Regions from separate parts of the Lactobacillus sp. ESL0233 genome, predicted to be linked through region 2. Evidence: predicted binding sites of a transcription regulator. Region 2 holds the regulator's gene; each other region holds the start of a gene.
What was found. Region 2 encodes HrcA, which represses chaperone genes, less so after heat shock. Its sites were predicted from a motif close to TTAGCACTCNNNNNNNNNGAGTGCTAA; they were not measured.
Positions count from the first base shown of each region.

Region 1: groES (co-chaperone GroES) is a predicted target of HrcA. The motif match lies at 2,993-3,019, and genes of this name have one in related genera.
Region 3: F5ESL0233_RS06990 (Hsp20/alpha crystallin family protein) is a predicted target of HrcA. The motif match lies at 5,595-5,621, and genes of this name have one in related genera.
Region 4: F5ESL0233_RS02330 (ATP-dependent Clp protease ATP-binding subunit) is a predicted target of HrcA. The motif match lies at 4,525-4,551, and genes of this name have one in related genera.

Region 1 is NZ_REHH01000008.1:14,584-22,418, forward strand. It holds gene F5ESL0233_RS06055 (DUF969 domain-containing protein) at 1-404, opposite strand, end outside; gene groL (chaperonin GroEL) at 1,019-2,647, opposite strand; gene groES (co-chaperone GroES) at 2,664-2,948, opposite strand; gene F5ESL0233_RS06070 (redox-sensing transcriptional repressor Rex) at 3,132-3,764, opposite strand; gene F5ESL0233_RS06075 (ABC-F family ATP-binding cassette domain-containing protein) at 4,027-5,937, shown strand; gene F5ESL0233_RS06080 (GNAT family N-acetyltransferase) at 5,992-6,396, shown strand; gene tsaD (tRNA (adenosine(37)-N6)-threonylcarbamoyltransferase complex transferase subunit TsaD) at 6,444-7,481, opposite strand; gene rimI (ribosomal protein S18-alanine N-acetyltransferase) at 7,501-7,835, opposite strand, start outside.
Region 2 is NZ_REHH01000007.1:300,959-308,793, forward strand. It holds gene lepA (translation elongation factor 4) at 1-1,292, opposite strand, end outside; gene dnaJ (molecular chaperone DnaJ) at 1,645-2,784, opposite strand; gene dnaK (molecular chaperone DnaK) at 2,863-4,701, opposite strand; gene grpE (nucleotide exchange factor GrpE) at 4,721-5,299, opposite strand; gene hrcA (heat-inducible transcriptional repressor HrcA) at 5,312-6,361, opposite strand; gene ribF (riboflavin biosynthesis protein RibF) at 6,488-7,420, opposite strand; gene truB (tRNA pseudouridine(55) synthase TruB) at 7,440-7,835, opposite strand, start outside.
Region 3 is NZ_REHH01000009.1:133,440-141,274, forward strand. It holds gene mgtA (magnesium-translocating P-type ATPase) at 1-792, opposite strand, end outside; M-box (ykoK) riboswitch at 889-1,053, opposite strand; gene F5ESL0233_RS06955 (TPM domain-containing protein) at 1,109-1,711, opposite strand; gene F5ESL0233_RS06960 (deaminase) at 1,698-2,177, opposite strand; gene trpS (tryptophan--tRNA ligase) at 2,181-3,200, opposite strand; gene F5ESL0233_RS06970 (SOS response-associated peptidase family protein) at 3,308-3,904, shown strand; tRNA gene F5ESL0233_RS06975 (tRNA-Gly) at 3,964-4,034, shown strand; gene F5ESL0233_RS06980 (CPBP family intramembrane glutamic endopeptidase) at 4,163-4,828, opposite strand; gene greA (transcription elongation factor GreA) at 5,064-5,525, opposite strand; gene F5ESL0233_RS06990 (Hsp20/alpha crystallin family protein) at 5,724-6,146, shown strand; gene F5ESL0233_RS06995 (C1 family peptidase) at 6,277-7,593, shown strand.
Region 4 is NZ_REHH01000006.1:134,878-142,712, reverse strand. It holds gene F5ESL0233_RS02360 (competence protein CoiA family protein) at 1-583, opposite strand, end outside; gene F5ESL0233_RS02355 (adaptor protein MecA) at 620-1,399, opposite strand; gene spxA (transcriptional regulator SpxA) at 1,506-1,904, opposite strand; gene ptsP (phosphoenolpyruvate--protein phosphotransferase) at 2,110-3,843, opposite strand; gene F5ESL0233_RS02340 (phosphocarrier protein HPr) at 3,843-4,109, opposite strand; gene F5ESL0233_RS02335 (hypothetical protein) at 4,223-4,405, opposite strand; gene F5ESL0233_RS02330 (ATP-dependent Clp protease ATP-binding subunit) at 4,600-6,741, shown strand; gene F5ESL0233_RS02325 (DUF1827 family protein) at 6,840-7,121, shown strand; gene F5ESL0233_RS02320 (peptide chain release factor 3) at 7,294-7,835, opposite strand, start outside.

The DNA of each region.
Region 1 (7,835 bases), on a different contig from region 2:
TTAACTTTGCCTGCAGCTTGTGCCATTGGATTGATCAACGGAGCGATAAATTGTACCTGCCCTTGGACAGAAATCCCAAATAAACAAGCAAGTTCACGAATAGCTGTATAAATATCAAAAATTCTTCCTGGTGTTAGATTTTTCATTTTTTGAATCAGATTAACTGCGGCTGTCTTAAGACCATGGCGTTCTGATATACCAATTGTTGGTAAGGTTAAGAAAAATAATGAGACCATGCGGTTATCAATGAAACCTTTCCCCAGAATTTTCAAAAAAGAAACAAAGTCAATTCCTGATACCAATGCAGTAACTAATGCTGCAATTACAACTACGGCAACCGTATCTAGTCCTAAAGCAAAACCTATAACGATTACTAGGATGCCAAGTAAACTCAAATATTCCATTACTTTTCCTTTCAAATCAAAAAAATAATTATATTAGTATAAAATACTAATATAATTATTTTTTGTCAAATTGGTTTCGGTCAACTCAGTTTATTCTAATAATAACCAAATAACTGTTTTATTAATATGGTTAAAACTCCTTCGGATTAATCAGCTGACCTTTAGCAATAGCCCCATAAAACTTTCCTTTAATTTTAAAGGCATTCCCATAATTACAAATACTTGTACCGATTTGTTTACCATAACGATTATAAATTTTTAGGGTTTTCGTTCGCTAATCATAATAAACGCCAGTCACATTTTTAGCAGTAACACAATAAGGCTTAAACAGCATAAAAATTGCAACTGCTAACTTTGGTCCTAATTGCAAAACGCAAACTAGAAGCTAAGCCAAAACCATTTATCCATTTTCCTTTATCATTATAAATGTATGTCAATTTCACTTCCTTGAACCTACACAATCTGTTTTGATTACATTGAATCGCTTTACCTAGACAGTTGTACGGTCGAATTAGAGCATAGGCTAACTGATGTCAAAGGTAAAAAAATAATTAGCTAATAACAAAAAGGAACTGTTCCGACCAACAGTTCCTTTTTAAATATCGGTTATAAAATTACATCATGCCTGGTGCACCAGCAGCAGCCGCATTTGGATCAACTTCTGGCTTATCTTCAGGTATTTCTGCTACAACTGCTTCAGTTGTTAATAATAAAGCAGCAATTGAAGCAGCATTTTGCAAAGCAGTACGAGTCACCTTAGTTGGGTCAATGATTCCAGATTCAACCATATTCTCCCAGTTGCCATCGGCTGCATTGTAGCCAATTTCTAGTTCTTGACTCTCAAGTTTATTCAAAATAACTGAGCCATCTTCACCGGCATTTTCAGCAATTTGACGAACTGGAGCAGTCAAGGCCCGCAAAACAATGTTAATTCCAGTTTGTTCATCAACACTGTCACCCTTCAAATCCTTAATAGCACTCTTAACATCTACTAAAGCAGTACCACCACCGGCAACATAGCCTTCATCTACAGCTGCCCGAGTTGAATTTAACGCATCTTCAATCCGGTAGCGACGCTCTTTTAATTCAGTTTCAGTAGCAGCACCAACATGAATAACAGCCACACCACCAGTTAATTTAGCTAAACGTTCTTGCAACTTTTGTTTATCAAAGTCAGAAGTAGTTTCAGCGATTTGTTTTCTAATAGAATCTTCACGATCCTTAATAGCATCTTCTGAACCAGCACCATCAACAATAGTGGTTGAGTCCTTAGTAATTGTGATACGCCGTGCTTGGCCTAATTGATCAAGTGTAGTATCTTTTAATTCAAGACCAAGGTCTTCAGTAATCACTGTACCACCTGTTAAAGCCGCAATATCTTGTAATTGTTCTTTACGACGATCACCAAAGCCTGGTGCCTTAACAGCAACGACATTGAAAGTACCACGAATCTTATTCAAGACCAAAGTTGGTAAAGCTTCACCTGAAACATCATCAGCGATAATTAATAAAGACTTACCTTGTTGTACAATTTCTTGTAATAGTGGCAAAACATCTTGAATATTCGAAATCTTTTTGTCAGTAATTAAAATGTATGGGTTGTCTAAATCAGCTTCCATCTTATCATTGTCAGTAACCATGTATTGTGACAAGTAACCACGGTCAAATTGCATTCCTTCGACCACAGAAAGCTCAGTTTCAATACCACGTGAATCTTCAATGGTAATAACTCCGTCATTGCCTACTTTTTCCATTGCATCAGCAATTAAATCACCAACTTCTTTTGAAGCGGATGAAACAGCAGCAACTTGAGCAATTTGCTCTTTAGAAGAAACTGTATGACTAATTTTATGTAATTCATCAACAACAGCTTTCGTAGCCTTTTCAATTCCGCGACGAACTCCAACTGGATTAGCACCAGCAGTAACATTCTTCATCCCTTCGCGAATAATAGCTTGCGTTAAAACAACAGCAGTTGTGGTTCCATCACCAGCAATATCATTAGTCTTTTGAGCAGCTTCAGCAACAAGCTTAGCACCCATATTTTCATAATGATCTTTTAATTCAATTGCTTTAGCAATGGTCACACCATCATTAGTAATATCAGGATTACCATAAGATTGTTCTAAAACAACGTTTCTTCCTTTAGGACCAATTGTTGCCTTAACTGTATCAGCTAATTTATCGACACCCTTTAATAAAGAACGTCTTGCATCTTCAGAAAATTTAATATCTTTTGCCATTTTTCTTACTCCTTAATTACTTAACAACTGCCAAAATATCTTTTTCATGAAGGACTAAGTATTTTTCACCTTCGTAATTAACGTCAGTGCCTGAGTACTTATCGTAGAGCACAATATCACCCTCTGCAACAGTCATTGGAATTTTACTACCATTTTCGGCATAGCTGCCTGCACCTACAGCAACAACTTCACCTTCAGTTGGCTTTTGTTTAGCATTAGAAGCAAGGACGATTCCGCCTACAGTTTTTTCTTCTTCTTCTTTAACTTTTACGATCACGCGATCACCTATTGGTTGTAACACGTTTGTCCCTCCTAAATTCAATTTAATATCTTTAATTTTAGTCATTAGCACTCAAATTAGCTAAGTGCTAACTTATAATTATGATAATAACCCCTTTTTGTTTAAAATGCAAGAAAAAATTAGCACTTTTTCAATTAAAGTGCTAATTTGTTTTAATCACTAAGTCACTAATATTTATGTGAGCTACTTCTTATCACTTTCTAAAAAATAAATTAATGTTTGCAATTCAGTAGCTAAATCCACATTTTGTATTCGTATTCCGCTCGGAGCTGAGAGTCTGATCGGCGTAAAGTTCATAATTCCTTTAATACCTGCTTCAACCATTTCATCTGCTGTTTTTTGAGCTGTATTAGACGGAACTGTTAAAATCGCAATTGTTATCTGTTGATCACTCAGCTGCTTTTTAAGCTCACTCATATCATATACAGGAACGCCGCTTAAAATTTTGCCTGTTATTTTTTGATCTATATCAAAAGCACAAGAAATTCGAATATTATTACTTCGCTTAAAATTATAATTAAGCAAAGCATGTCCCAAATTACCAACTCCTACCAAAGCCACATTGGTTAAAGTATCTTGATTCAATATTTTTTTAAAAAAAGTCAGTAAGCTTTTTACATCATATCCATACCCACGCTTACCTAATGCCCCAAAGTACGAAAAATCGCGCCTAATTGATGCACTATCAACTTGAACAGCTTCAGATAATTCAGTTGAGGAAACTTTCTCTTTGCCAGCTTCATTCAAGATGATTAAGTATCGATAATAAAGCGGCAGTCTTTTTGCTGTCGCCGTGGGAATTTTTATTTTTTCCATTTATTACAAAGCCTCCAACTTAATTATGCTAGCAAATTTCATTTGTGAATTACTCATCAATTATTTATTATTTTACCTATAAACTAGTGTTAGTTGCAAATATTTTTCACAATCTTTTAGATTTTAACACAACAAACACCACTTATCTAATTATCTTCAATGCCTCAAAAATCAACTATTAATTTATCTCGCTATATTTTGAAATAGACCATAGTCACTTTTAACTCGCTTCATATGCTAAAATAGTTTTTAGGTGAAAAATATGATAATTGCACAAGGACACGATTTAGAAAAACAATTTGGAGCTACTACACTATTTAAAAATGTCAATTTTTCAATCAATTCAAATGCAAGAATTGGCTTAGTGGGCTCAAATGGGGTAGGTAAAACTACTCTTTTAAAAATTATGACAGGTGAAGAAGAAGCTACACACGGTGAGTTTATTGTTAATAAAGCAATTGAAGTGGGCTACATCGCTCAAGAAAAAGCTTTAAATGAAAATAAAACCATTTGGAACGAATTACTCGGTGTTTTCTCTTCTTTAATCGAAATGAATACACAAATGCAAGTAATGCAACAAAAAATAGCTGAACATCCTCAAGATAGTCAACTTTTAAAAAAATATGATCAATTACAATTTGATTTTGAGCAAAAAGGTGGCTACAGCTATCAAGCTGATATTAAAAGTATTTTACATGGCTTTAATTTCCCAGAAGAAACTTGGTCTAAAACTATCAGCAACCTATCTGGTGGAGAAAAGACCCGCTTAGCCTTAGTCAAACTACTTTTACATAAGCCCCCCCTACTTCTACTTGATGAGCCAACTAACTATTTAGATTTAAATACGTTAGACTGGCTAGAAGCATTCCTTAAAGGTTACAATGGAGCAATTTTAGTAGTTTCACATGATCAGTACTTCTTAGACCATTTGGCCAACCAAATCTTTGAATTACAATTTGGCCAATTAACAGCCTTCAAAGGTAATTACTCCGATTACGTAAAACAGCGTCAATTAAGGGATCGTCAGCAAGAAGAGGCCTACGAAAAGCAGCAAGAAAAAATTAAAAAAGATGAAGAATTTATCCAAAAAAATCTTGTTCGCGCCACAACTACTAAAAGAGCCCAGAGCAGGCGTAAGCAACTCGAAAAAATCGAACGCATTACTCCACCAAAGCATAAAAACAAGGTCAAAATTAATTTCAAAAGTGATCGTCCCTCTGGTAAAGAGGTGTTAATCTTACATGATTTATCAATTGGTTACCCTAATAAGGTCATGGTGAATAATATTAATCTGCAAGTTAATAAAGGGGATCGCGTTGCTGTTATTGGACCTAATGGCATAGGTAAATCTACTTTACTAAAAACTATTATGAAGAAATTGCAACCTAAGATGGGTTCCATTAAATACGGAGCATCGCTTGATATTGGTTATTATGATCAGGAATTACAATTGCTGGATTCTAGTAAAACTGTGCTGGATACTATTTGGGATCGCCACCAAACTGTGCCTGAACGTGATATCCGTGCTGTTTTGGCTAGTTTCTTGTTTACAGCAAAAGATATTGATAAAACGGTCGGACAACTTTCTGGTGGACAAAAAGCAAGATTAACGCTAACAGTTTTGTCCTTAGAACATAGTAATTTCTTATTGATGGATGAGCCAACTAATCATTTAGATTTGGAAGCCAAAGAAGTGCTTGAACAGGCTTTACAAAAGTTCGATGGTACCTTACTATTTGTCTCACACGACCGCTACTTTATTAATCAATTAGCCAATAAGATTGTTGAAGTTAATCCTCAACAGGCAACAGTCTATGAAGGAGATTACACTTATTATTTAGATAAAAAAAATAAGCAACTTAACACCACCAAAATTGTGCCTAAGCTAGACAATGAAGACGCACAAAAAGCCACTAAATTATCTTACCAGGAACAAAAAGTAAAAGATTCACAAAAGCGTAAGCTACAGCGACAGGTTGAAGAAATTGAAGTTGAAATTGATAATTTAGAAAGACAACAGAAAATAATTCAGAGCGAAATGGCTGATCCGCTAATTGCAACTGACTTTAGCAAACTTGGACCTTTACAAGAAGACTTATCAGCAATTCAAACTGAACTAACTAAAACGAATGAGAAATGGGAAAAGATCATGATTGAGCTTGAAAATTTTTAATGTTAATAATATAACTTAATTTAATATCAACTTTAATGCTAGAAAGGAGCGTCAATGGAGTATCAAGTAACTAAAAATATAAGTTTGGCAGCATTAAAATCTTTATATGAAAGTGTCGGTTGGACTTCATACACCGTAGACATGCCCTCTTTAAAAATTGCTCTTGAAAATTCCCTAGATGTTATTGCAGCCTTTGATAATCAACAATTAGTTGGCTTAATTCGAGTTGTCGGTGATGGTATTTCGATTATTTATATTCAAGATTTATTAATTCAACCTAAATATCAGCATAAAGGAATCGGTTCTCATCTAGTAACACTAGTCTTAAAAAAATACAAAAATGTAAGACAAAAATTATTATTAACCCTTGATGAACCTAACACTCGTTCCTTTTATCAAAAATGTGGTTTTATGTCCTGCGATCAAGGATCATTAGTAGCCTTTTATCGTGAATATTAAAAAAGTTGACTTCTTTAATAAAGAGGTCAACTTTTTTAATTCAAAATCTAATCAGCATAAGGTAATTCAAGTGAAGGATCAGCATTCAGCGATAAATCAGCAAACTTTCCTTCGTTATATAAGTTATAGGCAGCTGCACCAATCATGGCTGCATTATCACCACACAATTTTAATTCTGGAAGAATAACTTTCAAGTCGAAGTTTGAAGGAAGTTGCTTAATTTCTATCTTCATCCGATCACGTAAACCTCGATTAGCTGCAACTCCACCGCCCATAATGAAAGTTTTGGGATGATATTGCTTAATTGCGCGTATTGTTTTTTTGGCTAAGACATCAACTACTGCTGCTTGAAAACTAGCCGCTAAATCATACTTATTCAAGCTCTGATGAAGCTGATCTGCATGGTGACAGGTATTGATAAAGGCACTTTTCAGACCAGAAAAAGAAAAGTCGTAATTGTCATCTTCCATCATAGCTCGCGGAAAGTTAAATGTATCTTGTCCCCGATGCGCCCACTCATCAATCGTCTTACCAGCGGGATAATTAACACCCAGCACTCGACCAATTTTATCATATGCCTCGCCTACAGCATCATCACGCGTATCACCAACAATTTCAAAATGGGTTGCGTCTTTCAACAAAACAATTTCAGTATGTCCACCAGAAACTTGTAAAGCAAGTGCAGGATAATCAATTTTAGCAGTTAATTGCGCGGCCATGATATGACCCATAATATGATCAACGCCAATCAAAGGGATACCAGTTGCCATTGAAGCTGCCTTGGCAGCACTGACGCCAATTAAAAGTGCACCAACTAGGCCTGGTCCATAAGTCACAGCAATCGCATCAATATTCTTCCAAGTAACCTTTGCCTCTTCTAAGGCCTTTGTGGTGATTTGACTAATCACTTCAATATGGTGTCGACTAGCAACTTCAGGAACAACACCACCAAAGCGTTGATGACTTTTAATTTGAGTAGCCACCACCATACTTTCTACTTCACAACCATTTTTAACTACTGCAGTTGAAGTTTCATCACAGGAACTTTCATAAGCTAAAATACGGACTTCTTTTTTTCTATCCAAATTTAAATCCTTCCCTTTGTTAATGCCTTAATTCCAAAATCATACCCAGACCATCTTGCTGAACATCTTGATAATAATTCGCGTGTACAAATCTAACTCGAAAGCCTAAACTCTCATAAAGCAGACGTGCCCTTTCATTGTCTGCCCTAACTTCTAAACTAATCAAGTAACATTGCTGCTTTTTAGCAAATTTAGATAAAAGTTGGATTAGATATGTGCCCAAACCATGATTTTGCCATGCTGGATCGACTGCTAAATTAGTAATATGCACTTCCTTACCTTGTAGCTTTATTCCAGCTAAAGCAATTAACGCTGTTTCCTTGTAAACCAGCAAATAGAGCGAGTCATTTTTAC
Region 2 (7,835 bases):
CAAAGTTCCATTACCGGACCTACAAAGTCACTTGGTACCATTACTTCTGCTTTAACATAAGGTTCTTGAACTTCACGATATTCTCCAGCTGAAGGCAAATCAGATGGATTGTCAATCACTTTTGTAGAGCCATCGTTCATAATTGCATGATAATCGACTGAAGGGGCTGTCATAATTAGATCTAAATTAAATTCTTGCTCTAATCTTTCTTGAACCACATCCATATGCAATAGACCTAGAAAGCCACAACGAAAACCAAATCCTAATGCAGTAGAAGTTTCTGGTTCAAATTCCAGTGCAGCATCATTTAATTGTAATTTTTGAAGTGCCTCTTTCAAATCGTCATATTTTGAGTTATCAACTGGATACATACCCGAATAAACCATTGGTGGGATTTGACGATAGCCAGGAAGTGGTTCAGCTGTCGCATTTTCGTTTGAAGTAATTGTATCTCCCACCCCAGTTTCACGAACTGACTTAATATTAGCTGTTAGATAGCCAACATCTCCAGCAATTAAAAGATCTTTTTTCACGGGATGCGGACTAGAAACACCAACCTCAGTTACTTCATACTCTTTTCCCGTGTTCATGATTTTAATATGGTCACCAGGTTTAACCATTCCATCTTCGACTCTAATTGATAAGACGACCCCACGATAGTCGTCATATTTTGAATCAAAAATCAAAGCCTTAAGTGGTGCCTCTAAATCACCATCCGGAGCAGGAATATCTTGTACAATTCTTTCTAATAAATCACCAATACCTTGCCCAGTTTTACCTGAAACTTCAGCCGCATTAGACGCATCTAATCCTAACATCTCGGTAATCTCTTCTTTTGCTTGCTCGGGATTTGCTGATGGTAAATCAATTTTATTAATAACCGGTAAAATTTCTAAATCATCATCAATAGCTAAATATGTATTGGCTAAGGTTTGTGCCTGTACACCTTGAGAAGCATCAACGACCAAAAGCGCTCCTTCACAAGCAGCTAGTGACCTTGAAACTTCATAAGAAAAATCAACATGACCTGGTGTATCAATAAGATGAAAAATATAATCTTCACCATTTTGAGCATGATATTTAATTTCAACTGAGTTCATTTTAATTGTAATTCCTCGTTGACGCTCAAGTGGCATATCATCTAGCATTTGATTCTTTAACTGCCGCTCTGAAACCGTATCGGTTAACTCTAAAATTCGATCAGCAATCGTTGATTTACCATGATCAATATGAGCAACAATTGAAAAGTTGCGAATATGTTTTTGATAATCTTCTAATTTTGTTAGATCCATAAATCATTTGCATCCTTTTGTTTTTTCTGTCATTGACCAATCAACGTTTTAATGCTGATTGATGCAATTTTTATTTCTTAATTACTTTCAGATTAATAATTATTTACTATATTATTGTGAAGACTACTTTCTTCTTTCTGTGTAAGACAATTATACCATACCCCCCATACTGAAAAAATAACTGCAAGTTAGACCTATGTTTCAGAATAAAGTCTTAACATTAACTTTTAAGTAATTATTACTACTAAAATCAATTAAATTAATTATCTAGCAAACATTTTTAAATGCTGTGATTTTCATTGACTGTTTAGCAGAATAAAAAAAACGCAATAACTAAATTGCGTTTTCTTAATTATTGCAGTTTTTCTTTTAATCTTTCAAAGAAACCTTTTTCTTGTGGATTAATGGATCCCCCGCCAGCCTTAACAAAGTCAACCAAGGCTGCTCTTTGTTTTTCGTTAATGGTCTTAGGAATCTGTACTTCAACTGTTGTTACTTGATCACCACGTGCATTACCACGTAAATATGGAACTCCCTCACCTCTTAATGTGAATTTTTTATTAGGCTGGGTACCAGCAGGAATTTTTAATTTTTGCTCCCCATGAACAGTTTTAACTGTAATTTCATCCCCAAGAGTAGCCTGAGCAAATGAAATTGGCACCGTTGTATAAATTGTATTCCCTTCACGCTTAAAGTCCTTGGACGGTTTTATCCGATATGAAATATATAAGTCACCATAAGGCCCACCGTTTTTACCAGCTTCACCTTGACCTTCATAGCGTAACTGCTGACCATTGTCAATTCCGGCTGGAATATTAACTTCTATAGTGTTTTTACCATCTACAACACCATTTCCATGACACGTACCACAAGGATGTTCAATAATAATCCCTCGTCCATTACATTTGTCACAAACCGTTTGCCGTCGAATCATCCCAATCATTGACTTCTGCGTAACTGTCATATAACCAGTTCCATTACATTTGTCACAAGTAATTGGATGGGTACCCTTTTCAGCACCACTTCCCTTACATGTCCCACAAATTTCACTACGAGTATATGAAACTTGCGTTTTTTTACCAGTAATAGAATCCATGAAATCAATAGTTAGGGTATAGTCTAAATCTTCGCCACGTGTTGGTGCAGTCGGATCTGCTCGTCGCTGTCCACTAGAAGCGCCACCAAAGAAATCGTTAAAAATATCACCAAAATCACCGAAACCACTAAAGTCACCGTAGCCTTGACCTGCACCACCAAAGCCAGCTTGGCCATTCACACCAGCTGCACCAAATTGATCGTACTGACTCTTCTTTTGTGGGTCATGAAGAACTTCATAAGCTTCATTTATTTTTTTGTATTTTTCCTCTGCACCTGGTTCATGATTGATATCAGGATGGTATTTCTTAGCTAATTTACGATAAGCAGAATTAATTTCTTTATCACTGGCATTTCGATCAACACCTAGCACACTATAATAATCTTCTTGTGCCATCTAAAAGCTCCTTACTTTCCAAAAGAAAAGAACTACTTTCATGGCAGTTCTTTTCTAATTTATTCAATTATAAACCCATTACTTGTCAGGGTCTACTTTATGAAATTCGCCATCGCTAGCTGAACCATCACCTGCATTGCCATTTTGACCATCAGCTTCAGCACCAGGTTGTCCTTGAGCTCCACCATTAGCTTGGTATAACTTAACCGCTAAGTCTTGAGCAACTTTTGATAGTGCATCTTTCTTAGTCTTCATTTCTTCCAAGTTATTGTCCTTTTGTGCCTGCTTCAATTCATCAAGCGCATCTTGAACCTTCTTAATATCGTCTTCAGAAACTTTATCCTTAACTTCACCCAAAGTCTTTTCAGTTGAGAAAATTAATTGATCAACTTCATTGCGTAAGTCAACTTCTTCTTTCTTCTTTTTATCTTCTTCGGCATGCTCTTCAGCTTCTTTTTGCATCTTTTGAATTTCTTCATCGGATAAACCAGATGAACTCTTAATGGTAATCTTTTGTTCTTTACCGGTACCCATATCTTTAGCCGAAACGTTTACAATTCCATTCTTATCGATATCAAAGGTTACTTGAATTTGTGGAACACCACGAGGTGCGGCAGGAATATCAGTCAGTTCAAAACGACCCAAGGTCTTATCATCAGCAGCCATTGGACGTTCACCTTGCAAAACGTGGACATCAACAGCAGGTTGATTATCAGCAGCAGTTGAAAAGATTTGACTCTTAGACGTTGGAATTGTGGTATTCTTTTCAATTAATTTAGTGAAGACACCACCCATGGTTTCAATACCAAGTGAAAGTGGAGTAACATCGAGTAAAACGACATCCTTAACATCACCTGAAATAACACCACCTTGAATAGCAGCACCTAAGGCAACAGCTTCATCAGGATTGATTGAGTGGTCAGGTTCTTTGCCAGACCACTTCTTAACTGCTTCTTGAACCGCTGGAATTCTAGTCGATCCACCATTTAAAATAACCTTATCAATATCATTAACAGTTAAGTCTGCATCTTTTAGTGCATTATCAAATGGAATCTTAGTTCGATCAACAAGATCAGCCGTTAATTCATCAAACTTAGCACGAGTCAAATCAGCTTCTAAGTGTAATGGACCGGCTTCACCAGCAGAAATAAATGGAAGTGAAATGTGAGTTGAAGATACACCAGATAGATCTTTCTTAGCTTTTTCAGCAGCATCTTTTAATCTCTGTAGTGCCATCTTATCAGTTGATAAGTCCACACCATTTTCATCTTTAAAGCCTTTAACAAGCCAGTCAATGATCTTATTATCAAAGTCATCACCACCAAGACGTGTATCACCATTAGTGGACAATACCTGAAAAACACCATCACCTAGTTGCAAAACAGAAACATCGAAAGTTCCACCACCAAGGTCATATACTAAAACTTTTTCATCTTCAGCATCTTTATCCAAACCATAAGCAAGTGATGAAGCAGTTGGTTCGTTAATAATCCGTTTTACTTCTAAACCAGCAATCTTACCAGCATCTTTAGTAGCTTGACGTTGAGCATCATTAAAGTAAGCTGGAACCGTAATAACTGCTTCAGTAACCTTCTCACCTAAATAGTCTTCTGAAAATTTCTTAATATATTGTAAAATCATTGCAGAAATTTCTTGTGGTGTATAGGCCTTATCCCCAATTTTCACTTTATAACCAGCCTCACCAATGTGACGCTTAATTGAAGAAATAGTATTAGGATTAGTAATTGCTTGCCGTTTAGCTACTTCACCAACTTGAATTTCACCATCCTTAAAGGCAACTACTGAAGGAGTAGTTCTGTTACCTTCTGGATTAGTAATAATTTTTGGTTCCTTACCTTCAAGAACTGCAACTGCAGAGTTAGTTGTTCCAAGATCAATACCGATAACTTTTGACATTAATAAAACTTCCTTTCAATTATTGTGCAACAACAACCATTGCTGGTCTTAATGTGCGATCCTTATATAAATATCCCTTTTGTAAAACCTGAACGATATAATTCTTCTGCTCATTATTTTCAGCAGTAACCGTTTGAACTGCCTGATGTAAGTTTGGATCAAATTCTACACCTTCAGCATCGATTTCACTAATTCCATGATCTTTCATCGCTTTAATCAGGGAGTCAAGAGTCATTTGAACACCCTTTTTAAGCTGCTTTGAAGCTTCATCATCTACTTCAATTGCTAAAGCTCTTTCTAAATTATCCATTGCCGGTAAAATATCTTTAGCTAAAGACTGAGATTCATACTTAATCAATTGTGCACGTTCATTATTATAACGATTTTGCATATTTTGCATTTCTGCTTGACTACGTAAGTATTTATCTTCTAAATCTTTATTTTGTTCCTGTACCCTAGTTAACTCTGATTTGATTTTATCTTTTTCAGATTCAGATGCTTGTTGATCATCTACTTGAGCTTCAAAATCTTTCGTTTCATCCGTTGCCGGTTGATTTTCTATAAAATCTTTTTCATTAGTCTGTTTTTCTTTACTCACAGTTAACCTCCTTTATTTAAATCTGCCATAATATTCCAGTAGCTTTTTAGCTAATTCATTTCTAAAATATTCTAGTAGGCCAATCACTTGCGAATATGGCATATTATTAGGACCAAGTAAAGCAATAATACCCTTACCATATGACCCTACACTGTACTCTGCAGTAAGAAGACTATAATCCTTCAATAAATCATTAGATAATTCCGAACCTAAACTAACTCTTATGGGTGAGTGACTATCACTTGAGTTCATTACATTAGTCATTAAATTCGAAACTATATCTTCATGACCCAGTAATTCATAGAGCGATTTCAAACTTGAAGCATCGCTTAGTGAACTGTTATTTAAAAGGTTTAGCTGCCCGTCAACATACATTTGCTCACTAGTAGCCTCTTTAACCACATCTTCAACCAATTCAATTAATTCAGTGATATGATGAAGACCAAATTTTTCACTTAAATCTTGACTTAATAAACTCGGGTTTATTTCGTTTAAAGTCTTACCTACCAATTCATCGTTTAGCATTCGCACAGCTTTTTCAACTTCATCGCCACCAATATTATAGGGTAAACGATAAACTTGACTGTGAACATTCCCATCACTGGTAACCAAAATAGCCATAACTTGCCTATTCACTAATGGAACAATTCGAAAACCAGTAATAGTTAAAGAATTACTCTCTGGTCCTTCAGCAAAAGCAGTATAATTAGTCAAATTAGATAAAATCTTGGCCGCCTCTTGAACAATTTCATTAACTTGATGAAATGGCTGGCTAAATTGTAGCATAATTCTATCATATACTGATGCTGGCAAACGTAATGGCTCAACTAAATTATCTAAATAGTACCGATAGCCTTCAGTTGATGGTAAACGGCCACTAGACAAATGAGTTTTTTCAATTAAGCCCTTGTCTTCTAAAAGAGCCATTTCATTACGAATAGTTGCACTGGAAACTTTAATTGGCAGTTGGTTCATTACAGTTTTTGAACCGACAGGATCATGTGTCTGTGTAAAATTATTAATAATTGTTTTTAAAATTAATTCTTGACGTTCGGTCAACATAAATATCGCCCTCACTTTTAGCACTCTTATTTGCTTTGTGCTAACAATTATTATGATACTAGTATTTAGCAGAATGTCAAGCTGAGTGCTAATTATTTTGAAATAAATTTTTGCAACAATTTCAACTTACCTGTACCGCTCAAAATAGTCTGTAATCTTTAATTTATCCTGTTTCATTTGCTCTTTTAGTTGATTTAAATTAGCAAACTTTATTTCGCCACGTGTATACTTATACCATTTAATTATTATCTTTTGGTCATAAGCCTCTTCACTAAAACCAAATAAGTTAGATTCAATATATATTTTTTGGGCACTGTTAATTGTTACATTATAGCCTACACTAGTCATTGATTCATACCACTTACCATTAATCATTGTCCTTGTAGCATAAACGCCAACTTTAGGAATCACCTTATTCTCATCCCAAACTAAATTAGCAGTTGGAAAGCCCAACTTGTGACCATTACGTAGTCCATGCCCAATATAACCGGACATGACATAAGGTGTGCCAAGTAAGTCTTTAACTAAGTCCATTTTCCCATTTTTAATAGCTCTTTTAATCTCTGTTGAGCCAATTTTTTGGCCATTGTATGTTTGTTCCGGAACCGTAATAATCTCAAATCTGTTTTGCGCAAATTTGGGTAAATTTTGCATATTGGCAATATTTTTAGGTCCATAGGTATAATCAAAACCAGCAACAACAGTCTCAGTATTAAGTTTAACAATAATATTATCTACAAATTCTTGGGCACTTACTTTGCTAAATTGCTCATTAAAATGCATCACCAACAAATAATCTACTCCAAGCTGCCGCATTTTATATATCTTTTCATCTAGGGTATCAATATAACTCACTACTTGGTTTTGATAGACCTCCTTAGGATGCCGATCAAATGTCATTAGCACTAAGGGTAAGCCCTTACTATTGGCAGTGTTCTTTGCGACCTTTATTAACTGCTGATGTCCACGATGAACACCATCAAAAAAGCCGAGAGCCAATACAATTTTACCCGGGACAATATTCTTTTTAACTGGATAAGATAAATGAATAATTTGCACTGTTGAACCTTCATTTCATCTAATTATTTTGCAAAAGCATTAATTCAGGACGGTACATTGTACCTCTGGCTTGATAAATCGCCTTAACTTTATTATTGTACCTTAATGCAACTTTTTTTGCATTCGTTTTCAAAGCAATTGCTGCCCCATTTTTTACCTTTAGCCATTGATTTTCGTTCAAGTCAATTGTCTGATAATCTTTGAAAAATACTTCGATTGGTTGTATTGCTTTTTCAGCTATAGCTGGATTGCTAATAATTTCATCTAGTTTAACAGCTTGACTGAGATTAAAGCCTGAGCTTGCTGTCCTTCGTAAGGTTTGCATTACTGCCGGAACACCTATATTTTCGCCTAGGTCATTGACAAGTGAACGCACATATGTGCCTTTACTACATTCAATTTCAAAATTAAAAGT
Region 3 (7,835 bases), on a different contig from region 2:
TCCCACATCAAATGCAGTGTTTTTTACATCTTGATTTGAAATATCATGTGCCAGCTTGCCGAACATTGTCCGCTCACCTGTAGCAAATACAACACCAAGTCCAGATCCAGAAACAATCGTTGTCCCTTCATAAAGAATATTTGGGTAATCTAAATAATCACGATCTGCGCCAATTTTAGGTTTCTTGGTTGCAATCTTTTCAACTGGATTCGATTCTCCATTTAATGAACTCGATGAGCAAAATAAATCTTTACTCGTTAAAAGACGCATATCAGCTGGAACCATATCACCAGCTGCAAGCCGAATTACATCACCAACTACCACTTCACTAGTATCAATTTCTTGATCCTTACCGTCTCTAATAATGTCAGTTGTAATTGAAACCATCTTTAAGAGTGAATCAACAGCATTTGATGATCTGATATTCTGAATGAAATTAGTTATCCCTGAAATAAAGACCATCGTTAACATAATTATTACCGTTGTTAAATCTTTTTCACCGGCTGGAACAAAAATATAATCGGTACATAATGATAAAAATGCTAAAACAATTAATACTAAACTAAAAGGAGTAATAAAAGCTTCTGTCAAAAAATGCAATTTAGAATTATGTTTGTTAGACGTAATTGTATTTGCACCATATTCTTCTCTATTGCGAACAGCTTGTTCACTTGTTAACCCATCACTGCTAGTATGTAGTCGTGCTAGTGTCTCAGTTCTACTTTCCTTAGCAATACTTTTAACCAGCTCCAAATCTTGGTTAGTAGCTGATTCATTGGCTTTTTTCAACATTATTCTCACTCCTTCTTTTCCAAAATTCAAACAAACTAAAAGAGAGCCCCAATCTGCTTTATCCGCTAGGCGCTCCCTCCTTTTAAACAAGGTATTATCAAGTACTCGTCGTTCAGTTTTAACACTACGTGACGTAAGCCTTAAGCTAGCTATCTGGTTAGCGCCTTAAATCGACGATAACTATTTGACTCATTGGCATCTCTGGATGTTTCTGAGCGATAGCATATGTTCACGTAGGAGTCTCACCTAACAGTTTATTTGTTTTATTTAATTAGCAAATCGATAGTAACACACACGCTTAAGGTGGTCAATCCTTTTACTTATTTTTTATATGTAAATTACTTTTGAAAAAATACGCTAGGCCAGCAATTACAATAACTAAAGCCATAGCAATCGGCAAAGCCAATCGATGCGGATGAATGACTTGCGCCCGTTCCTTACTAGTTAAATCATATTTATCAAGGGCATATTGGTAGCGTTGATCAATGGTCGTTGCACAAGCGCGAAAAACAAATCTCAAGCCCTTGTTAAATTCTTTTTTGTCCTTGCTAAGTAATGCGGCAGATTGTGATCGGATAATACTTCCCCGCACATCTGCTGTAAAAGCACCATGCAAATCCTTACTAGAATAAATTTGGACATTCCGCTTTTCTTTTTTGACCCCTACAACGATAAAGACAGTTTTTTTAGCCTTAGCTAAACGATGTGGCGTCAAATCATTTATTCGTTGAACCGTTTGCACCACAATCTGAGGTTGCTCACTAGTTTGTAAATACCGCCCATTTTTAGCAACAATTAAATGGCTAGTTTCTTTATCTAACAGGTGACATTCATCCTTAATATTAGGATCAGAAAATGCGGTCATCGTTAAAAATAGACTAACTAATACAACTATAGAACTTAATTTAGTTTTCAACATCTTCAAGCTTATGTGCCAGCTGTTCAACATAGTTGCGATTAATTTTAATTTGCCCATAAGGAACCTCACAATCTTTAAAAAGCTCAATTGCCAAGTGATTATCATGATAATCAAAGTAATAGTTTATCTTTTTAATACCCGCTTGAACTAAAGCCTTAGCACAATTATAACAAGGAAAATGTGTAACATAAATTTCCGTATAATCAGTTGAAACACCGTTGCGCGCACATTGAATCAATGAATTCATTTCTGAATGAATTGTCCGCACACAATGATTAGCAACAATCTGATGCCCAATATCATCGCAATGTGGCTCATTGCTAACTGACCCATTATAACCAGTTCCAATAATTCTATTATCTTTTACCAAAACACTGCCTACTAAGGCACGATCACAAGTAGAACGCTGCGCAATTACTAAAGCTTGCATCATAAAGTATTGTTTCCAAGGAATCCGATCACGCATTTTTTACCTCTTAAAGTAGTTTAAGCCAATCGCATCACGTACTTCAGACAATGTTTGATTTGCGACAATATTAGCTTGTTTAGAGCCTGCTTCGAGCATCTCATAAACTTCATCAATCTTTTCTTCATATCGGAGTCGACGTTCACGGATTGGTGCTAATTCCTGCTCTAATACTTTGTTTAAATATCGTTTTATTTTGACATCGCCTAATCCACCCTTTTGATAATCTTCTTTCAATTCTGCCACTTTGGCTGTATCAGAATCAAAAATATCAAGATAAGTAAAGACAGTATTACCCTCAATCTTACCAGGGTCTTGTACATGAACATGCCCAGGATCAGTATACATTGACATAACTTTCTTTTGGACAGTTGCTGCATCATCTGAAAGATAAATTGCATTGCCCAAAGATTTTGACATCTTAGCGTTTCCATCAAGCCCAGGCAATCTTCCCTGTCCTTTAGTCGAAAAGTAACCCTTTGGTTCCACCAAAATATCACAATTATATACACGGTTAAAAGTTCGAACAATTTCTCTTGTCTGTTCCAACATTGGTTTTTGGTCGTCACCTACTGGTATAGTTGTGGCCTTAAAAGCCGTAATATCAGCAGCTTGTGAAACAGGATAATTCAAAAAACCTACTGGAATTGAATCATTAAACCCTTTTTGCTTAATTTCTGCCTTAACAGTAGGGTTTCGTTCCAAGCGGCTAACTGTAACCAAGTCCATGTAATAGGCTGTTAATTCAAATAAGGCGGGAATTTGTGATTGAACAAAAATGGTTGATTTATCTGGGTTGATACCGACGGCCAAATAATCAAGCGCAACTTGAATTAAACTATTACGAACCTTTTCTGGATTACGTGCATTATCCGTAAGTGCTTGAGTATCGGCAATCATAATATATGGCTGATATTCACCAGAATCTTGTAATTTAACTCGATTTCTTAATGAACCAATATAATGTCCAACGTGTAATTTACCAGTTGGACGATCACCCGTAAGTAGTATTTTATTTTTCATTAGTATCCTCCTTGCCGAAAGTTGAAAAAAATTTTAAAATCTTTTTAATGCAGTAATTACAACTAATTCTACCAAAAATCAAGCCATGATAAAATACAGAGGATCAAATGTGTCATCAATTCCAAATACCAAGCTTAGCTGAAATCAAAAAATACTTAATTACCGATTTAAAATTACCATTAATAGAACCAGATTCGAATCTACCGCAAAATTCTAATATTTTTCCCCAAAAAAAGGCCCCTATACTCTTATATCAAAATAATCAGTTACTTTTAATTCCTAAAACTTGGGGCTATCCCAAGCCAATGAATCAAAATCAAGTTATTTTCAATGCTCGGATAGAACGTTTCTTCAATCAACGGCCATCTATGTGGGATTCATCTTTTGCACGTAGACGATGCATTATTGTTACAAACTGCTTTTTTGAAACAGCACAGGAAACTTATATTACTAAATACGGTAAACAAGCACATGAGGAATATAGTTTTCATAATTCTAACGAGCCCCTGACCTTAATTGCTGGTATTTACCAAAACGATTATTTTTCAATGGTTACTACCACGGCTAATCAAATAATGCAACCAATCCATGATCGGATGCCATTAGTTATTGAGCCAGATGAACTACGCCAGTGGTTATTTCAAAATTTTTCTGCACTAATTACGCGTGACGTAAATCTAGTTGCCACTAAAATGGCCCAATAGCCAAAAATTTTGCCGAAAGTTGGTTTTTCTAAAAAACTATGGTAAAATAAATAGGAAATGCGGGTATAGTTTAATGGTAGAATGTTAGCTTCCCAAGCTGAAGATGCGGGTTCGATTCACGCTATCCGCTTAATACTATATAAAAAACGTAGGTCAATCCTAAGGATTTAACCTACGTTTTTTATGTAATTTAATTCTTATAATTGATCCCAAAACAGACCAAGCAATTTAGTTATCTTAATACATTGGTTCTTAAGTTTACGTCATAATTAAAAGTAAAACACCATTTAAAACAGATAAATAAATCGGCATCCATAAAGTTTGTGTATACAAATAAGACCAAGCAAAAATAGCGCCAAAAAAGAAATTGATTAATAATAATGTTGCTGAATTTTGCCAATTAAGCAAACTAAATAAAATTCCAGATGTAATAATCCCCCAAATAGCGGTAGGTACATTATCACGCCTAAAAGCATAGTTAAACAAAAAGCCAGTAATTAAAAACTCTTGTAATATCGGTAAAACTATTCCTAACGCAATCACAAAGAACCAATAATTTGCCACCCCTTCATGGTGTAAATATGTTGTTTGTAGACCGTACAACTGCAAGTGATTATACGATTGCAACCAAGAAATACTGATTCTGAATACAGTAATTAGCAGGGTCATGCCAATAATAAGCGCAAAATTACTAATAATCCATGACCTGGCTAATCCTGGAGCAAAGAAGCGTTGCTCTCGATTAAAGCGATAAATAAAAAATAACAGAACCATTAAGGAAATTGTTGCAAATAAGATAAAATTCCAAATATGAATTGGCAGATTTTCAATAACTAGCTTGATTACGCCAGCTGTCATTAAATAGCAAATAAAATAAACAATATAGCGTATTAGGTTACCTTCTCTTGATGCTGGTGTATTCACAAAACTACCTCTATCTAACTAATTGTATACTCTTCAAAATCCATATTATAGCAAAAAAAAGTAATTTTATGAAATGATCATTAACTTTTCTTAAATAGCTAGCTTTTTCGACCATCCATTTCGAGAAGATTTCTGATTCCTTCCTCGAAACTTAATATCTAAATTCAGATATGACACAACTAATTCCTAATAGGACATATATTACTAACATTAAGTACGACTAAATAGGATGTCTTTAATCGATCGCTTTAATTGTTACTTGATAGTTTCCCGCAGGAGCTATTACCTCTACAGTCGTATTCACAGTTTTTTTCATAATCGCCTGTCCCAATGGTGAATCAAAGGCAAGTTTACCCTTAGTAACATCGGCTTCCATCCGCCCAACAATTTGGTATGTCTCAGTTTCTTTTTCTTGACCAATCTTAAGTGTGACTATTTTGCCTAAATCAACTTTACCATCAGTAGTTTTTTTAATAATTTCAGCATAATTCAACTGCTTATTTAAATAACGTAATCTACTTTGCAAATGTCCTAACTCGCGCTTAGCTTCGGTATATTCGGTATTTTCTGATAAATCACCTAATGCTCGAGCTGCCTGCAAAATTTTAATTCGCCTTGGACGCTCTTTTTTTAAACGAGCAATTTCCATCTCAATTTTTTGATAGCCTTCTGGGGTCATCTTCTGATAATAAGTCAAAACTTCTTCTCCTCATTTTAATAATCCACAAGCTATAATTCTTATAATAAAAGGATAGCCACCACATAATTAGCACTTAAAAAATAAGAGTGCTAATTATTTTTATTTTTCAATGCTGAATACTATAATAATAATTGTACAGAGGAATTGAAAGTCTTCTGTAATAAATTAATTTAATTTTGAAAGGAAGTTTTTACTATGACAAATGAAATGATAAATCGTCACAATGACTTTTTCGATGCAATGAATGATTGGTTTGATCTTCCGAGAAAATTTTTTGATGAGACTGAAATAACAAAATTAATGCAGTCTGATGTGGCTGAAAATGATCATGATTATGTAATTAATATTGATATGCCAGGTATGAATAAAGATGATATTAGCTTAAACTACAACAATGGTATTTTAAGTGTTGCTGGGTCGAGGAAAGCATTTAAGGATGTTGCCCACAATAGTAGTATTATTCACCGTGAAAGAAGTATTGGTCACATTTCTAGAAGCTTTAGATTGCCAAATGTTGCTGCTAATGAAATTAGTGCCAAATATGAAAATGGTGTTTTAACCGTCGTCTTACCAAAGCAAAGTACAGATAAAAATGATAATTCAATAAAAATTGACTAACTTAAATAACACAATTCTGACAAAACTATCAACCCTATAATTCCTAAAAACGAGTTCACTTATTGAACTCGTTTTTCTTTTAGATTAAAATATAAAGTGATTTAAAATTAAATTAAAAGGAGATTCACCTATGGGATACAAACTTACCTTACAAGAATTAGAAAAGTTTTCAGCTGATTTTAATAAAAGCACGCAAAATCAGGTTGTTGCTAGGGCTGCACAAAAAAGTGGTGTCTTAGCTGCTGCTTATAATGATCGGGTGCAAAATGAACTAACCCGCGTTTTTTCTACAGAATTAGCTACTGATAATGTAACCAATCAACGTCAATCTGGTCGCTGCTGGGAATTTGCGACGCTAAATATTTTACGTCATAATTTTGGGCAAAAGTATCATTGTAAAAACTTTACTTTTTCACAAAGTTATAACTTTTTCTGGGACAAAATTGAACGAGCTAATAATTTCTATAACTATATTATTGCAACAGCTAGTGAGCCACTTGATTCTCGTATTGTTAGAACTCATCTAAATAATGCTGGCAAAGATGGCGGGCATTTTCAAATGGCAACAGCCTTAATCGAAAAGTACGGTGTTGTACCTTCATATGCAATGCCGGAAAGCTTTAATGCAAATAATACAGCTGGCTTTGGCAAAGCCTTAGGCGATAAGCTTAAAAAAGACGCATTGGTTCTACGTAAATTAAAGCAGGCAGGAGAAGATGAAAAAATCAAACTCGTTCGTGAACAATTCTTAAGTGAGGTTTATCGAATGACAGCTATTGCTGTAGGAGAGCCACCTAAGAAGTTTGATTTAGAATATCGTGATGATGATAAAAATTATCACTTAGACAAAGAATTAACCCCACTAGAATTTCTACATAAATATATGGGCGATGTTGACTTTAATGATTATGTACTTCTAGCTAACGCTCCAGACCATGAATACAATAAACTTTATAGTTTGCCCGATGCCAATAACATTGATGGCACTTGTCACATTCAATGGCTCAATGTTCCCATTGAATACTTAGAACGTGCTAGTGTTAACCAGTTAAAAGATGGCGAAGCTGTTTGGTTTGGCAATGATGTTGGTGAGCAAAGTGATCGGCAAAAAGGCTATTTAGATAGCAACTTATATCAATTAAGTGACCTATTTGGGGTTGATTTAAAAATGTCAAAAGCTGATCGATTGCGAACTGGTGCCGGCTACTTTAGTCATGCCATGGCTCTTGTTGGCGTCGACGAAGATCAGGGTCACATTCGCCAGTGGAAAGTAGAAAATTCCTGGGGTGAAAAAAATGGTGACAAGGGCTTTTTTGTAATGAACAATGAATGGTTTAAAGAATACGTTTATGAAGTTGCTGTTCATAAGAAGTATCTAACTTCTGAACAAATCACTTTAGCCGAAGGTCCTGCAACTGAATTACCAGCTTGGGATTCATTGGCTTAAGCCGGCGAGGATTCTAGTATAGATTGCTTCTAAAAATTAGCCAGTTTTATAAATAAAAAGACTAACTCAGTATTTTATTGAGTTAGTCTTTTTGGTTGACTTCTAACTACTTGTTTACATTTTGCTTTTTCATCCTTTTAGTATCTAGGTAGACTACTCTTCTAACTAACTATCTTCTCATTCTTTGTACTAAATGATATAAAAAAATAATTTAATTTAAATCACTATAAGTAAGTATATAT
Region 4 (7,835 bases), on a different contig from region 2:
GATAGTGAACTTTACTTGTAATCGGTTCAAGCTGAACATTATATTTTAGCCGTAGTATTTTTTGTTTAGGCAAAATTTCTAAATAATAGTCATGCCACAACTTGTTTTTGCGAAAAAAAATAAGTTGTGACTTTTTTATTTCTTGTAATAAATAATGACGCTTACCAACAATCCAAATATCTGCAACACCAATATTTTTATATAAATTATGCCTTTTTGTAAACTCTAATTTACTCAATGGTGCACACTGAATTTCAAAGGCCAGTTTTGAATTCACCAAAATATCAGCTCGTAATTGCCCGTTAGCCAAACTAGTTTCTGTTTGTGCATTAAACTTTGCCTCTAAAAGTGCATTTTTTAATATAGCCTTACTTAAGGCATGTTCTTCTTTTTCCCCGCTTAAATTATTATTACTAGGAAAATGCTTAAAGTAAGCCGATTTTTCTTTAATTATCAATTTAACTCTTTGCATACACTGCGGACAAATATAATTATTTTTAGCTAACATTTTTGACTGACTTTGTGCCTCAGTCACCGCCAATACTAACTGATTGTTTAACAAAGCTGCATACAAAAAAATCACCCAAGATTATGTACGCAAAAAAAGGTTAAGTTTACCTTAACCTCCTCTACTTTCATTATGACTGAAATAATTTTTTAAAACTTCAAGTGCATCTTGCTTAATTAAACATTTACCTGTTGTTCTAATACGTGCCATTTTATTAGGACGTACCTGAACACCATATTCATTTGCAATTGACCAAACTTCTGCTGGCCTCAATTCATTAAAATCATTATCTTTAAAAGCTAAATCCAAATAAAACAGCTCGCGCTCAAAATAAAGACTCGAAAGAAGCATTTGTTCTGGCAAGCTTTCTGCTAGTTCAGTTACCTGATTAAGATCACTAAAGCTATAAGCTTGCCGCTTATGTAATTGCTGATCTGACTTTTTAATTTTTGGTTTAAGTGAACTAGCTAATTCTGATAAAGGCGAATTTTCATCATCTTCTTGTCGCTGTTCATCAGTAAAATCATTTTCATCGTCGTCATCAGCAGTATCTACATCATCTGATTCTAAATCTTCAAAAGCTTTATTTAAGACCGGATTATCATTTTTTAAATCACTATCAAATAATTGTGACAACTCTGCACGATCTTGCTTTGTCACTTTTGTTATTAATAAATCTAAGCCGCCATTATTGGGCATTACTTGAAAAGTGACCGGGGCATCTTGACTAAATGAATGGTCATTATCAATTTCTTCTAAAATTGAATAAAAGAATTGCTGAATTTTATTTTTATCCCCTAATAAATCTAATACCTTAAGCCCACGCTTGGACAATTCATTTTTATCTATTCGTACTCGGATCGTGTTTTCATTAATACGTTTTACTTGCATGAATTCTCACCTCCATCGAATCCTTTTATCTATTGTAGCTTATTTTGTAACTAAAATAAAAGCGTTAGTTTAAATACCAACGCTTTTATTTAAATTTTTACATTAATTATATGTCAGCGATTTTTTGCATTTCTTCAAGTTCGAGCCGACGAACTTTACGCGGTAAAAACCGCCTAATTTCATCTTCATTATAACCAACCTGTAAGCGACGATCATCCATAATAATCGGACGTCTTAACAAACTAGGATTTTTTTCAACTAAATTAAGTAACTGATCGATTGATAAATCATCAAGATTAATCTTTAACTGTTGAAAAGCTCTTGAACGTGTAGAGATAATTTCTTCGGTACCATTCTCAGTCATTCGTAATATTTGAATAAGTTCCTCTTTTGTAAGTGGCTCTGAAAAAATATTTCTTTCTTTAAAAGCAATATCATGTTTTTTCAACCAAGCCTTTGCTTTACGACACGAGGTACAACTCGGAGATATATATAAATTCACCATATATTTCACGCTCCTTTGAACAATACGATTTCTTTTACCTCTTTAGTATAACATAACACTTCTTTTTTGTAAGTAATATCTTGTATACTAACCATATCTTTATATTAAATTACAAAGATGAATAATCCGTGACTTTTTAATTAAGAAAGTTTTAAGATATAATAAAAGAGTATTAGTGACATTAATACTCTTTTACATTTTTTATTTAATTAGTTAACTTTGACATTAAGTCATTGACTAACTTCTCATTGTCTTCAGCAGTTTCCGATACAAAACACGCCTGATTGGCCAAATCTTTAATATCTTCAGTATTCAGCTTCTTCATTAAACTTCTAATTCGTAAAATAGATGTTGCACTCATTGAATACTCATCAAGTCCCATTGAAAGTAAAATTGGGAACATGATATTATCACCAGCAGCTTCACCACACATACCACACCATATATTATTTTCATGGGCAGCATCTATAGTGTGCTTAATTAAGCGTAATACGGCTGGATTAGCTGGTTGATACAAATAAGAAACATTATCATTACCACGATCAGCAGCCATCGAATATTGAATTAAATCATTGGTACCAATTGAGAAGAAATCAACTTCTTTAGCAAATTGATCAGCCATTACCGCCGCAGCTGGTATTTCAATCATCATTCCGACTTGTAAATCGGAACCAACTTTAACGCCTGCTGCTGTTAATTTATCTTTTTCAGTTGCTAAAATTGACTTAGCCTTACGCAATTCACCCAGAGTACCAATCATTGGGAACATAATTCCCAATTTTCCATAAGCCGAAGCCCGCAATAATGCACGTAGTTGTGTTCTGAAAATTTCTTCATTTTGTAAAGATAATCTGATTGCTCGTACACCGAGGAATGGATTCATTTCTTCGGGTAAGTCCCAATAATCAAGGTGCTTATCACCACCAATATCCATGGTTCTAATAATAACTTGCTTACCATTCATACCTTCGATAACTTCTTTATAGGCTTCGAATTGTTCTTCTTCAGTTGGAAAATTTTTCGAATCCATATATAAAAATTCAGTACGATATAGTCCAATAGCTTCAGCACCGTTATCATTCACACCTTGCATGTCATTAGGTGTACCAATGTTAGCAGCAATAATAAACTTCTTGTTATCAGCAGTAACTGATGGTTCATTTTTCAGTTTTTCCCATTCAGCTTTTTGCGCCAAGAATGCTTCACTTTTTTGCTGATAAGTTGCTATTTGGTCAGCATCTGGTTCAATTACTACATCACCATTTAATCCATCAACAGCTATATTTTGACCATTTTCAACATCAGCAGTGATTGATTCAGTACCAACAACAGCTGGCAATTCAAGCGAACGAGCCATAATTGCTGAGTGCGCCGTCCGCCCACCAATATCAGTGACGAAACCTTTAACAAAGTTCTTATTTAGTTGAGCAGTATCACTTGGCGTCAAATCATGAGCTACGACAACCACTTCATGGTCAATCGTTGCCGGATTAGGTAATTCTTTTCCTAATAAGTGAGCCATAATTCGCTTAGAAACATCACGAACATCGGCAGCACGTTGCTGCATATATTCGTTATCAGTCATACCTTCAAAAATTGTAATAAATTTTTGGGCAGTTTCATCAAGTGCAGCTTCACTATTAATTTTTTGTTCCTTAATTTCGGTTTCAATTGCACCAGTAAATTCAGGATCATTTAAAATCATCAAGTGAGCTTCGAAAACTTGTGCTTCTTCTTCTCCCAAGCTTGTTTTAGCACTATCACGAATCTTTTCAACTTCAGCAGTTGAAACTTTAATTGCTTCGTGATAGCGAGCTAGTTCACCTTCAACATCGCTGACATTAGTCTTTGAAAATGAAAGATCCGGTTCTACCAAGAGATAAGCTGGTGCTACAGCAATACCATCACTTGCAGCAATTCCTTTTAATGTCTTGGTCATTATTCAGCTAAGCCTTCTTTTTTCATTGTTTCAGAAATAGCTTCAATAGCATCCTTTTCATCATCACCATCAGCACTAATTGAAACATCAGCATTTTTGCCAACACCAAGTGACATAACACCCATGATTGACTTCAAATTAACTGATTTGCCATTGTATTCCAAGTTGATGTCTGAACCAAACTTAGAAGCAGCTTGTACTAACAAGGTAGCAGGACGAGCATGAATACCTGTTTCTGCAATAACATGAAAATCGCGTTTTTCCATTATAATATCTCCTTTGAATTCAAAAAAATAAAACCGGTAGTAAATACCTATTCGTGTACTTAGACTATCATTTTTTTGCAAAATAGACAACATTAATGTAACAGTTTACATCATTAAACTTGTGTCTTCTTTTGCATGTAAATTATTTGACCTCCACGGAGTGCCTTACCAGTTATATTTTGTCTTTTCCCAAAAGATCTTAAAGCAGCTTGAAAAGCAAAGGCTTCTTTTGGGTGAACTTGATATGAATCAAGTTCACCGCTAGCTAACTGCTCAAGAATTTTTTGATAATCCAAATATACCACCGTTTCTTTCAAATTAATAATAATCTAGATAAATTTAGCAAATTTTTGACTACTTTGCTTATCTACATTTTAACATATTGTGCCTACATACAACCACCAAGCTTTTATGTTTAGCACTTGATTATTAAGAGTGCTAATTATATAATTTAGAAAAAGATGAATCAAAGCGAAAGGCGGTAATATAATTGCTTTGTCAAAACTGTCATAAACGACCTGCTTCCATTCACCTCTTTGCTCAGGTAAATGGTGAAAGTCGCGAAATCAATTTATGTGGTCAATGTTATCAAGAACTTGAACAACAAGGAAATATTAATATGAGCAATAACAATAATAGCTTTTTCGGTGATTTTAATAATCCATTCAATAATGGTGGTAATGCCAATGATTCACAAATGAATAATAATGGTGGGACTTCAGTTGGCAATAATAGCGGTAAGCGGTCACTTTTAGATCAGTATGGAACTGATTTAACTGACTTAGCTCGAAAGGGTAAAATCGATCCAGTGATTGGTCGTGACCAAGAAATCGCTCGTGTAATTGAAATTCTAAATAGAAGAACTAAAAATAACCCTGTCTTAATTGGCGAGGCTGGTGTAGGTAAAACTGCAGTAGTTGAAGGATTAGCTCAACAAATTGTTGACGGATCTGTCCCAGCTAAATTACAAGACAAAAGAATTGTTTCATTAAATGTGGTTTCTTTAGTTCAAGGGACCGGAATTCGTGGACAATTTGAACAACGTATGCAACAACTGATTAATGAATTACAAAATCAAGATGACATTATTCTTTTTATTGATGAAATTCATGAAATTGTTGGTGCAGGAAACGCTGAAGGAGGAATGGACGCTGGTAATATTATTAAACCGGCCCTTGCCCGTGGTGATCTACAATTAGTGGGAGCAACTACTCTCAAAGAATATCGTGAAATTGAGAAAGATTCAGCCTTAGCTCGAAGATTTCAACCAGTTGACGTAAAAGAACCTTCTGTTAAAGAAACAATTCGCATTCTACAAGGAATTAAAAAACGTTATGAAGATTATCATCATGTACAATATACAGATGATGCTATTCAGGCTGCAGCTGAACTATCTGAACGCTATATTCAAGATCGCTTTTTACCAGATAAAGCAATTGACCTACTTGATGAAGCTGGTTCGCGTATGAATCTAACAATCCCTTATGTAGACAAGGATAAAATTAAAGAGCGCATTGAAGCTGCACAACAACTTAAACAGGAATCGCTTAAAAACGAAGACTATGAAAAAGCCGCTTATTACCGTGATCAAATTGAAAAATATAATAAAATGAAAAATCAAAACGTTGATCCGGATAAGTCACCTATTATTACAAATAAAATAATGGATAAAATTGTAGAAGAAAAAACAGGTATCCCGGTAGGTGAATTACAAAAGCAAGAAGAAAATCAATTGCAAAACTTGGCTACAAATCTGAAGTCACATGTTATTGGCCAAGATGAAGCTGTTGATAAGTTGGCGCGAGCTATTCGCCGTAACCGAATTGGCTTTAACAAATCGGGTCGTCCAATTGGCTCATTTCTTTTCGTTGGGCCAACTGGAGTTGGTAAAACAGAGCTAGCCAAGCAATTAGCTAAGCAAATGTTTGGTTCAGAAAATGCCATGATTAGATTTGATATGTCAGAATTTATGGAATCCTATTCAGTTTCTAAATTAATTGGTTCTGCACCGGGTTATGTTGGCTATGAAGAAGCTGGTCAATTAACTGAACAAGTTCGACGTAATCCATACAGTTTGATCTTGCTAGATGAAATTGAAAAGGCTGATCCATCTGTAATGAATTTATTCTTACAAATTTTAGATGATGGTCGCTTGACTGACTCACAAGGACGCCAAGTTTCATTTAAGGATACAATTATCATTATGACTTCAAATGCAGGTCAAGGAATTAAACGTGCCAGTGTAGGCTTTGCTGCTGAAACCGCAGACAAAAAAACCGATTCTGTCCGTAATTCAATGAGTGAATTCTTTAAACCTGAATTTTTAAACCGCTTAGACGATGTAATTGAATTTAACGAATTATCAACTAAAGATTTAATTAAAATTGTCAATTTAATGCTTGATGAAGTTAACGGTATGGTCAAAAACCAAGGAATTAATATTACCGTTACAGACGAAGCTAAGGAACAATTAGTTCAAGAAGGATATAATCCAGCAATGGGTGCACGCCCACTTAGAAGAATAATTCAAGAAGAAATTGAAGATAAAGTAGCAGATTTTAAACTTGATCATCCAGCAGCTAAAAAATTACTTGCCAAGGTTGATAATCAAAAAATAGTCATTAGTGAATAAAAATAATATTTTTATTAAATATTAAAGAAGAAAAAAGTAAAAATTAGCGTTATAATAAAGTAAGGAAATAGTGAAAATAGAAGAAATGGGTGAATAGCATGCATTTGATAGATGTGACCAATAGTTATCGTGAATTAGTTCATAGTCAACTAAATACAACTAACGTCAATTATGTCAAGGTTTATTCCCTAGGCAATACCTCTGTTATCTATACTGAAAGTGACGATGCAATCGAAATTGTTTTGGAAAACCACAACCGACGTGTTCGTAAAGAAGAAATTGATTTTATCATTGAGCGACTAATTAAAGAAGAAGCCCCAGCATATACATTGATATCTGATAAAAATCAAAGAGTAATGGAAATTCACTTTGATAAATAAGAGTCTAAAAAGAAGCTAGCTCTTTAAACTAATATAAAAAGGGTTTGAACATAAATGTTCAAACCCTTTTTGGTGGTCTGGGAAAATAGTTTTTCCCAGACTTTTATTTTTTTACATACTGTAAAGTGTTGATTTATGAAAACATTCTAACTTCAAGGAAAGTTCTTTTTACCTATAATTTTTCAGTCAATTTAACATCTGGATATTTATCTTGGAAAAATCTTTCAGCAAACTGATTTTCAAATAAAAACAAAGGTTGATCATAACGATCCTTTACAAGCAAGTTACGACTACTTGACATTGCTGGATCCAATTGACTAGGATCAATCCATCTAGCTACACGATGACCAATATTAGTCATTTCAATCTCAGAATTGTACTCATTCTTCATTCTAAATTTAAAAACTTCAAATTGTAACTGACCAACTGCACCTAAAATATAATCATCTGTTTGGTAATTACGATAAAGCTGGATTGCCCCTTCTTGAACCAACTGGTTCATTCCTTTATGAAAGGATTTCTGTTTCATCACATTTTTAGCCGTAACACGCACAAACAATTCTGGCGTAAATTCTGGCAAGGTAGGATACGTTATCTTGCGTTTACCAGCATAAATACTGTCACCAATTTGAAAATTACCCGTATCATATAAGCCAACAATATCGCCAGCGACAGCATCAGAAACTTGAACTCGCTCACTAGACATAAATTCAG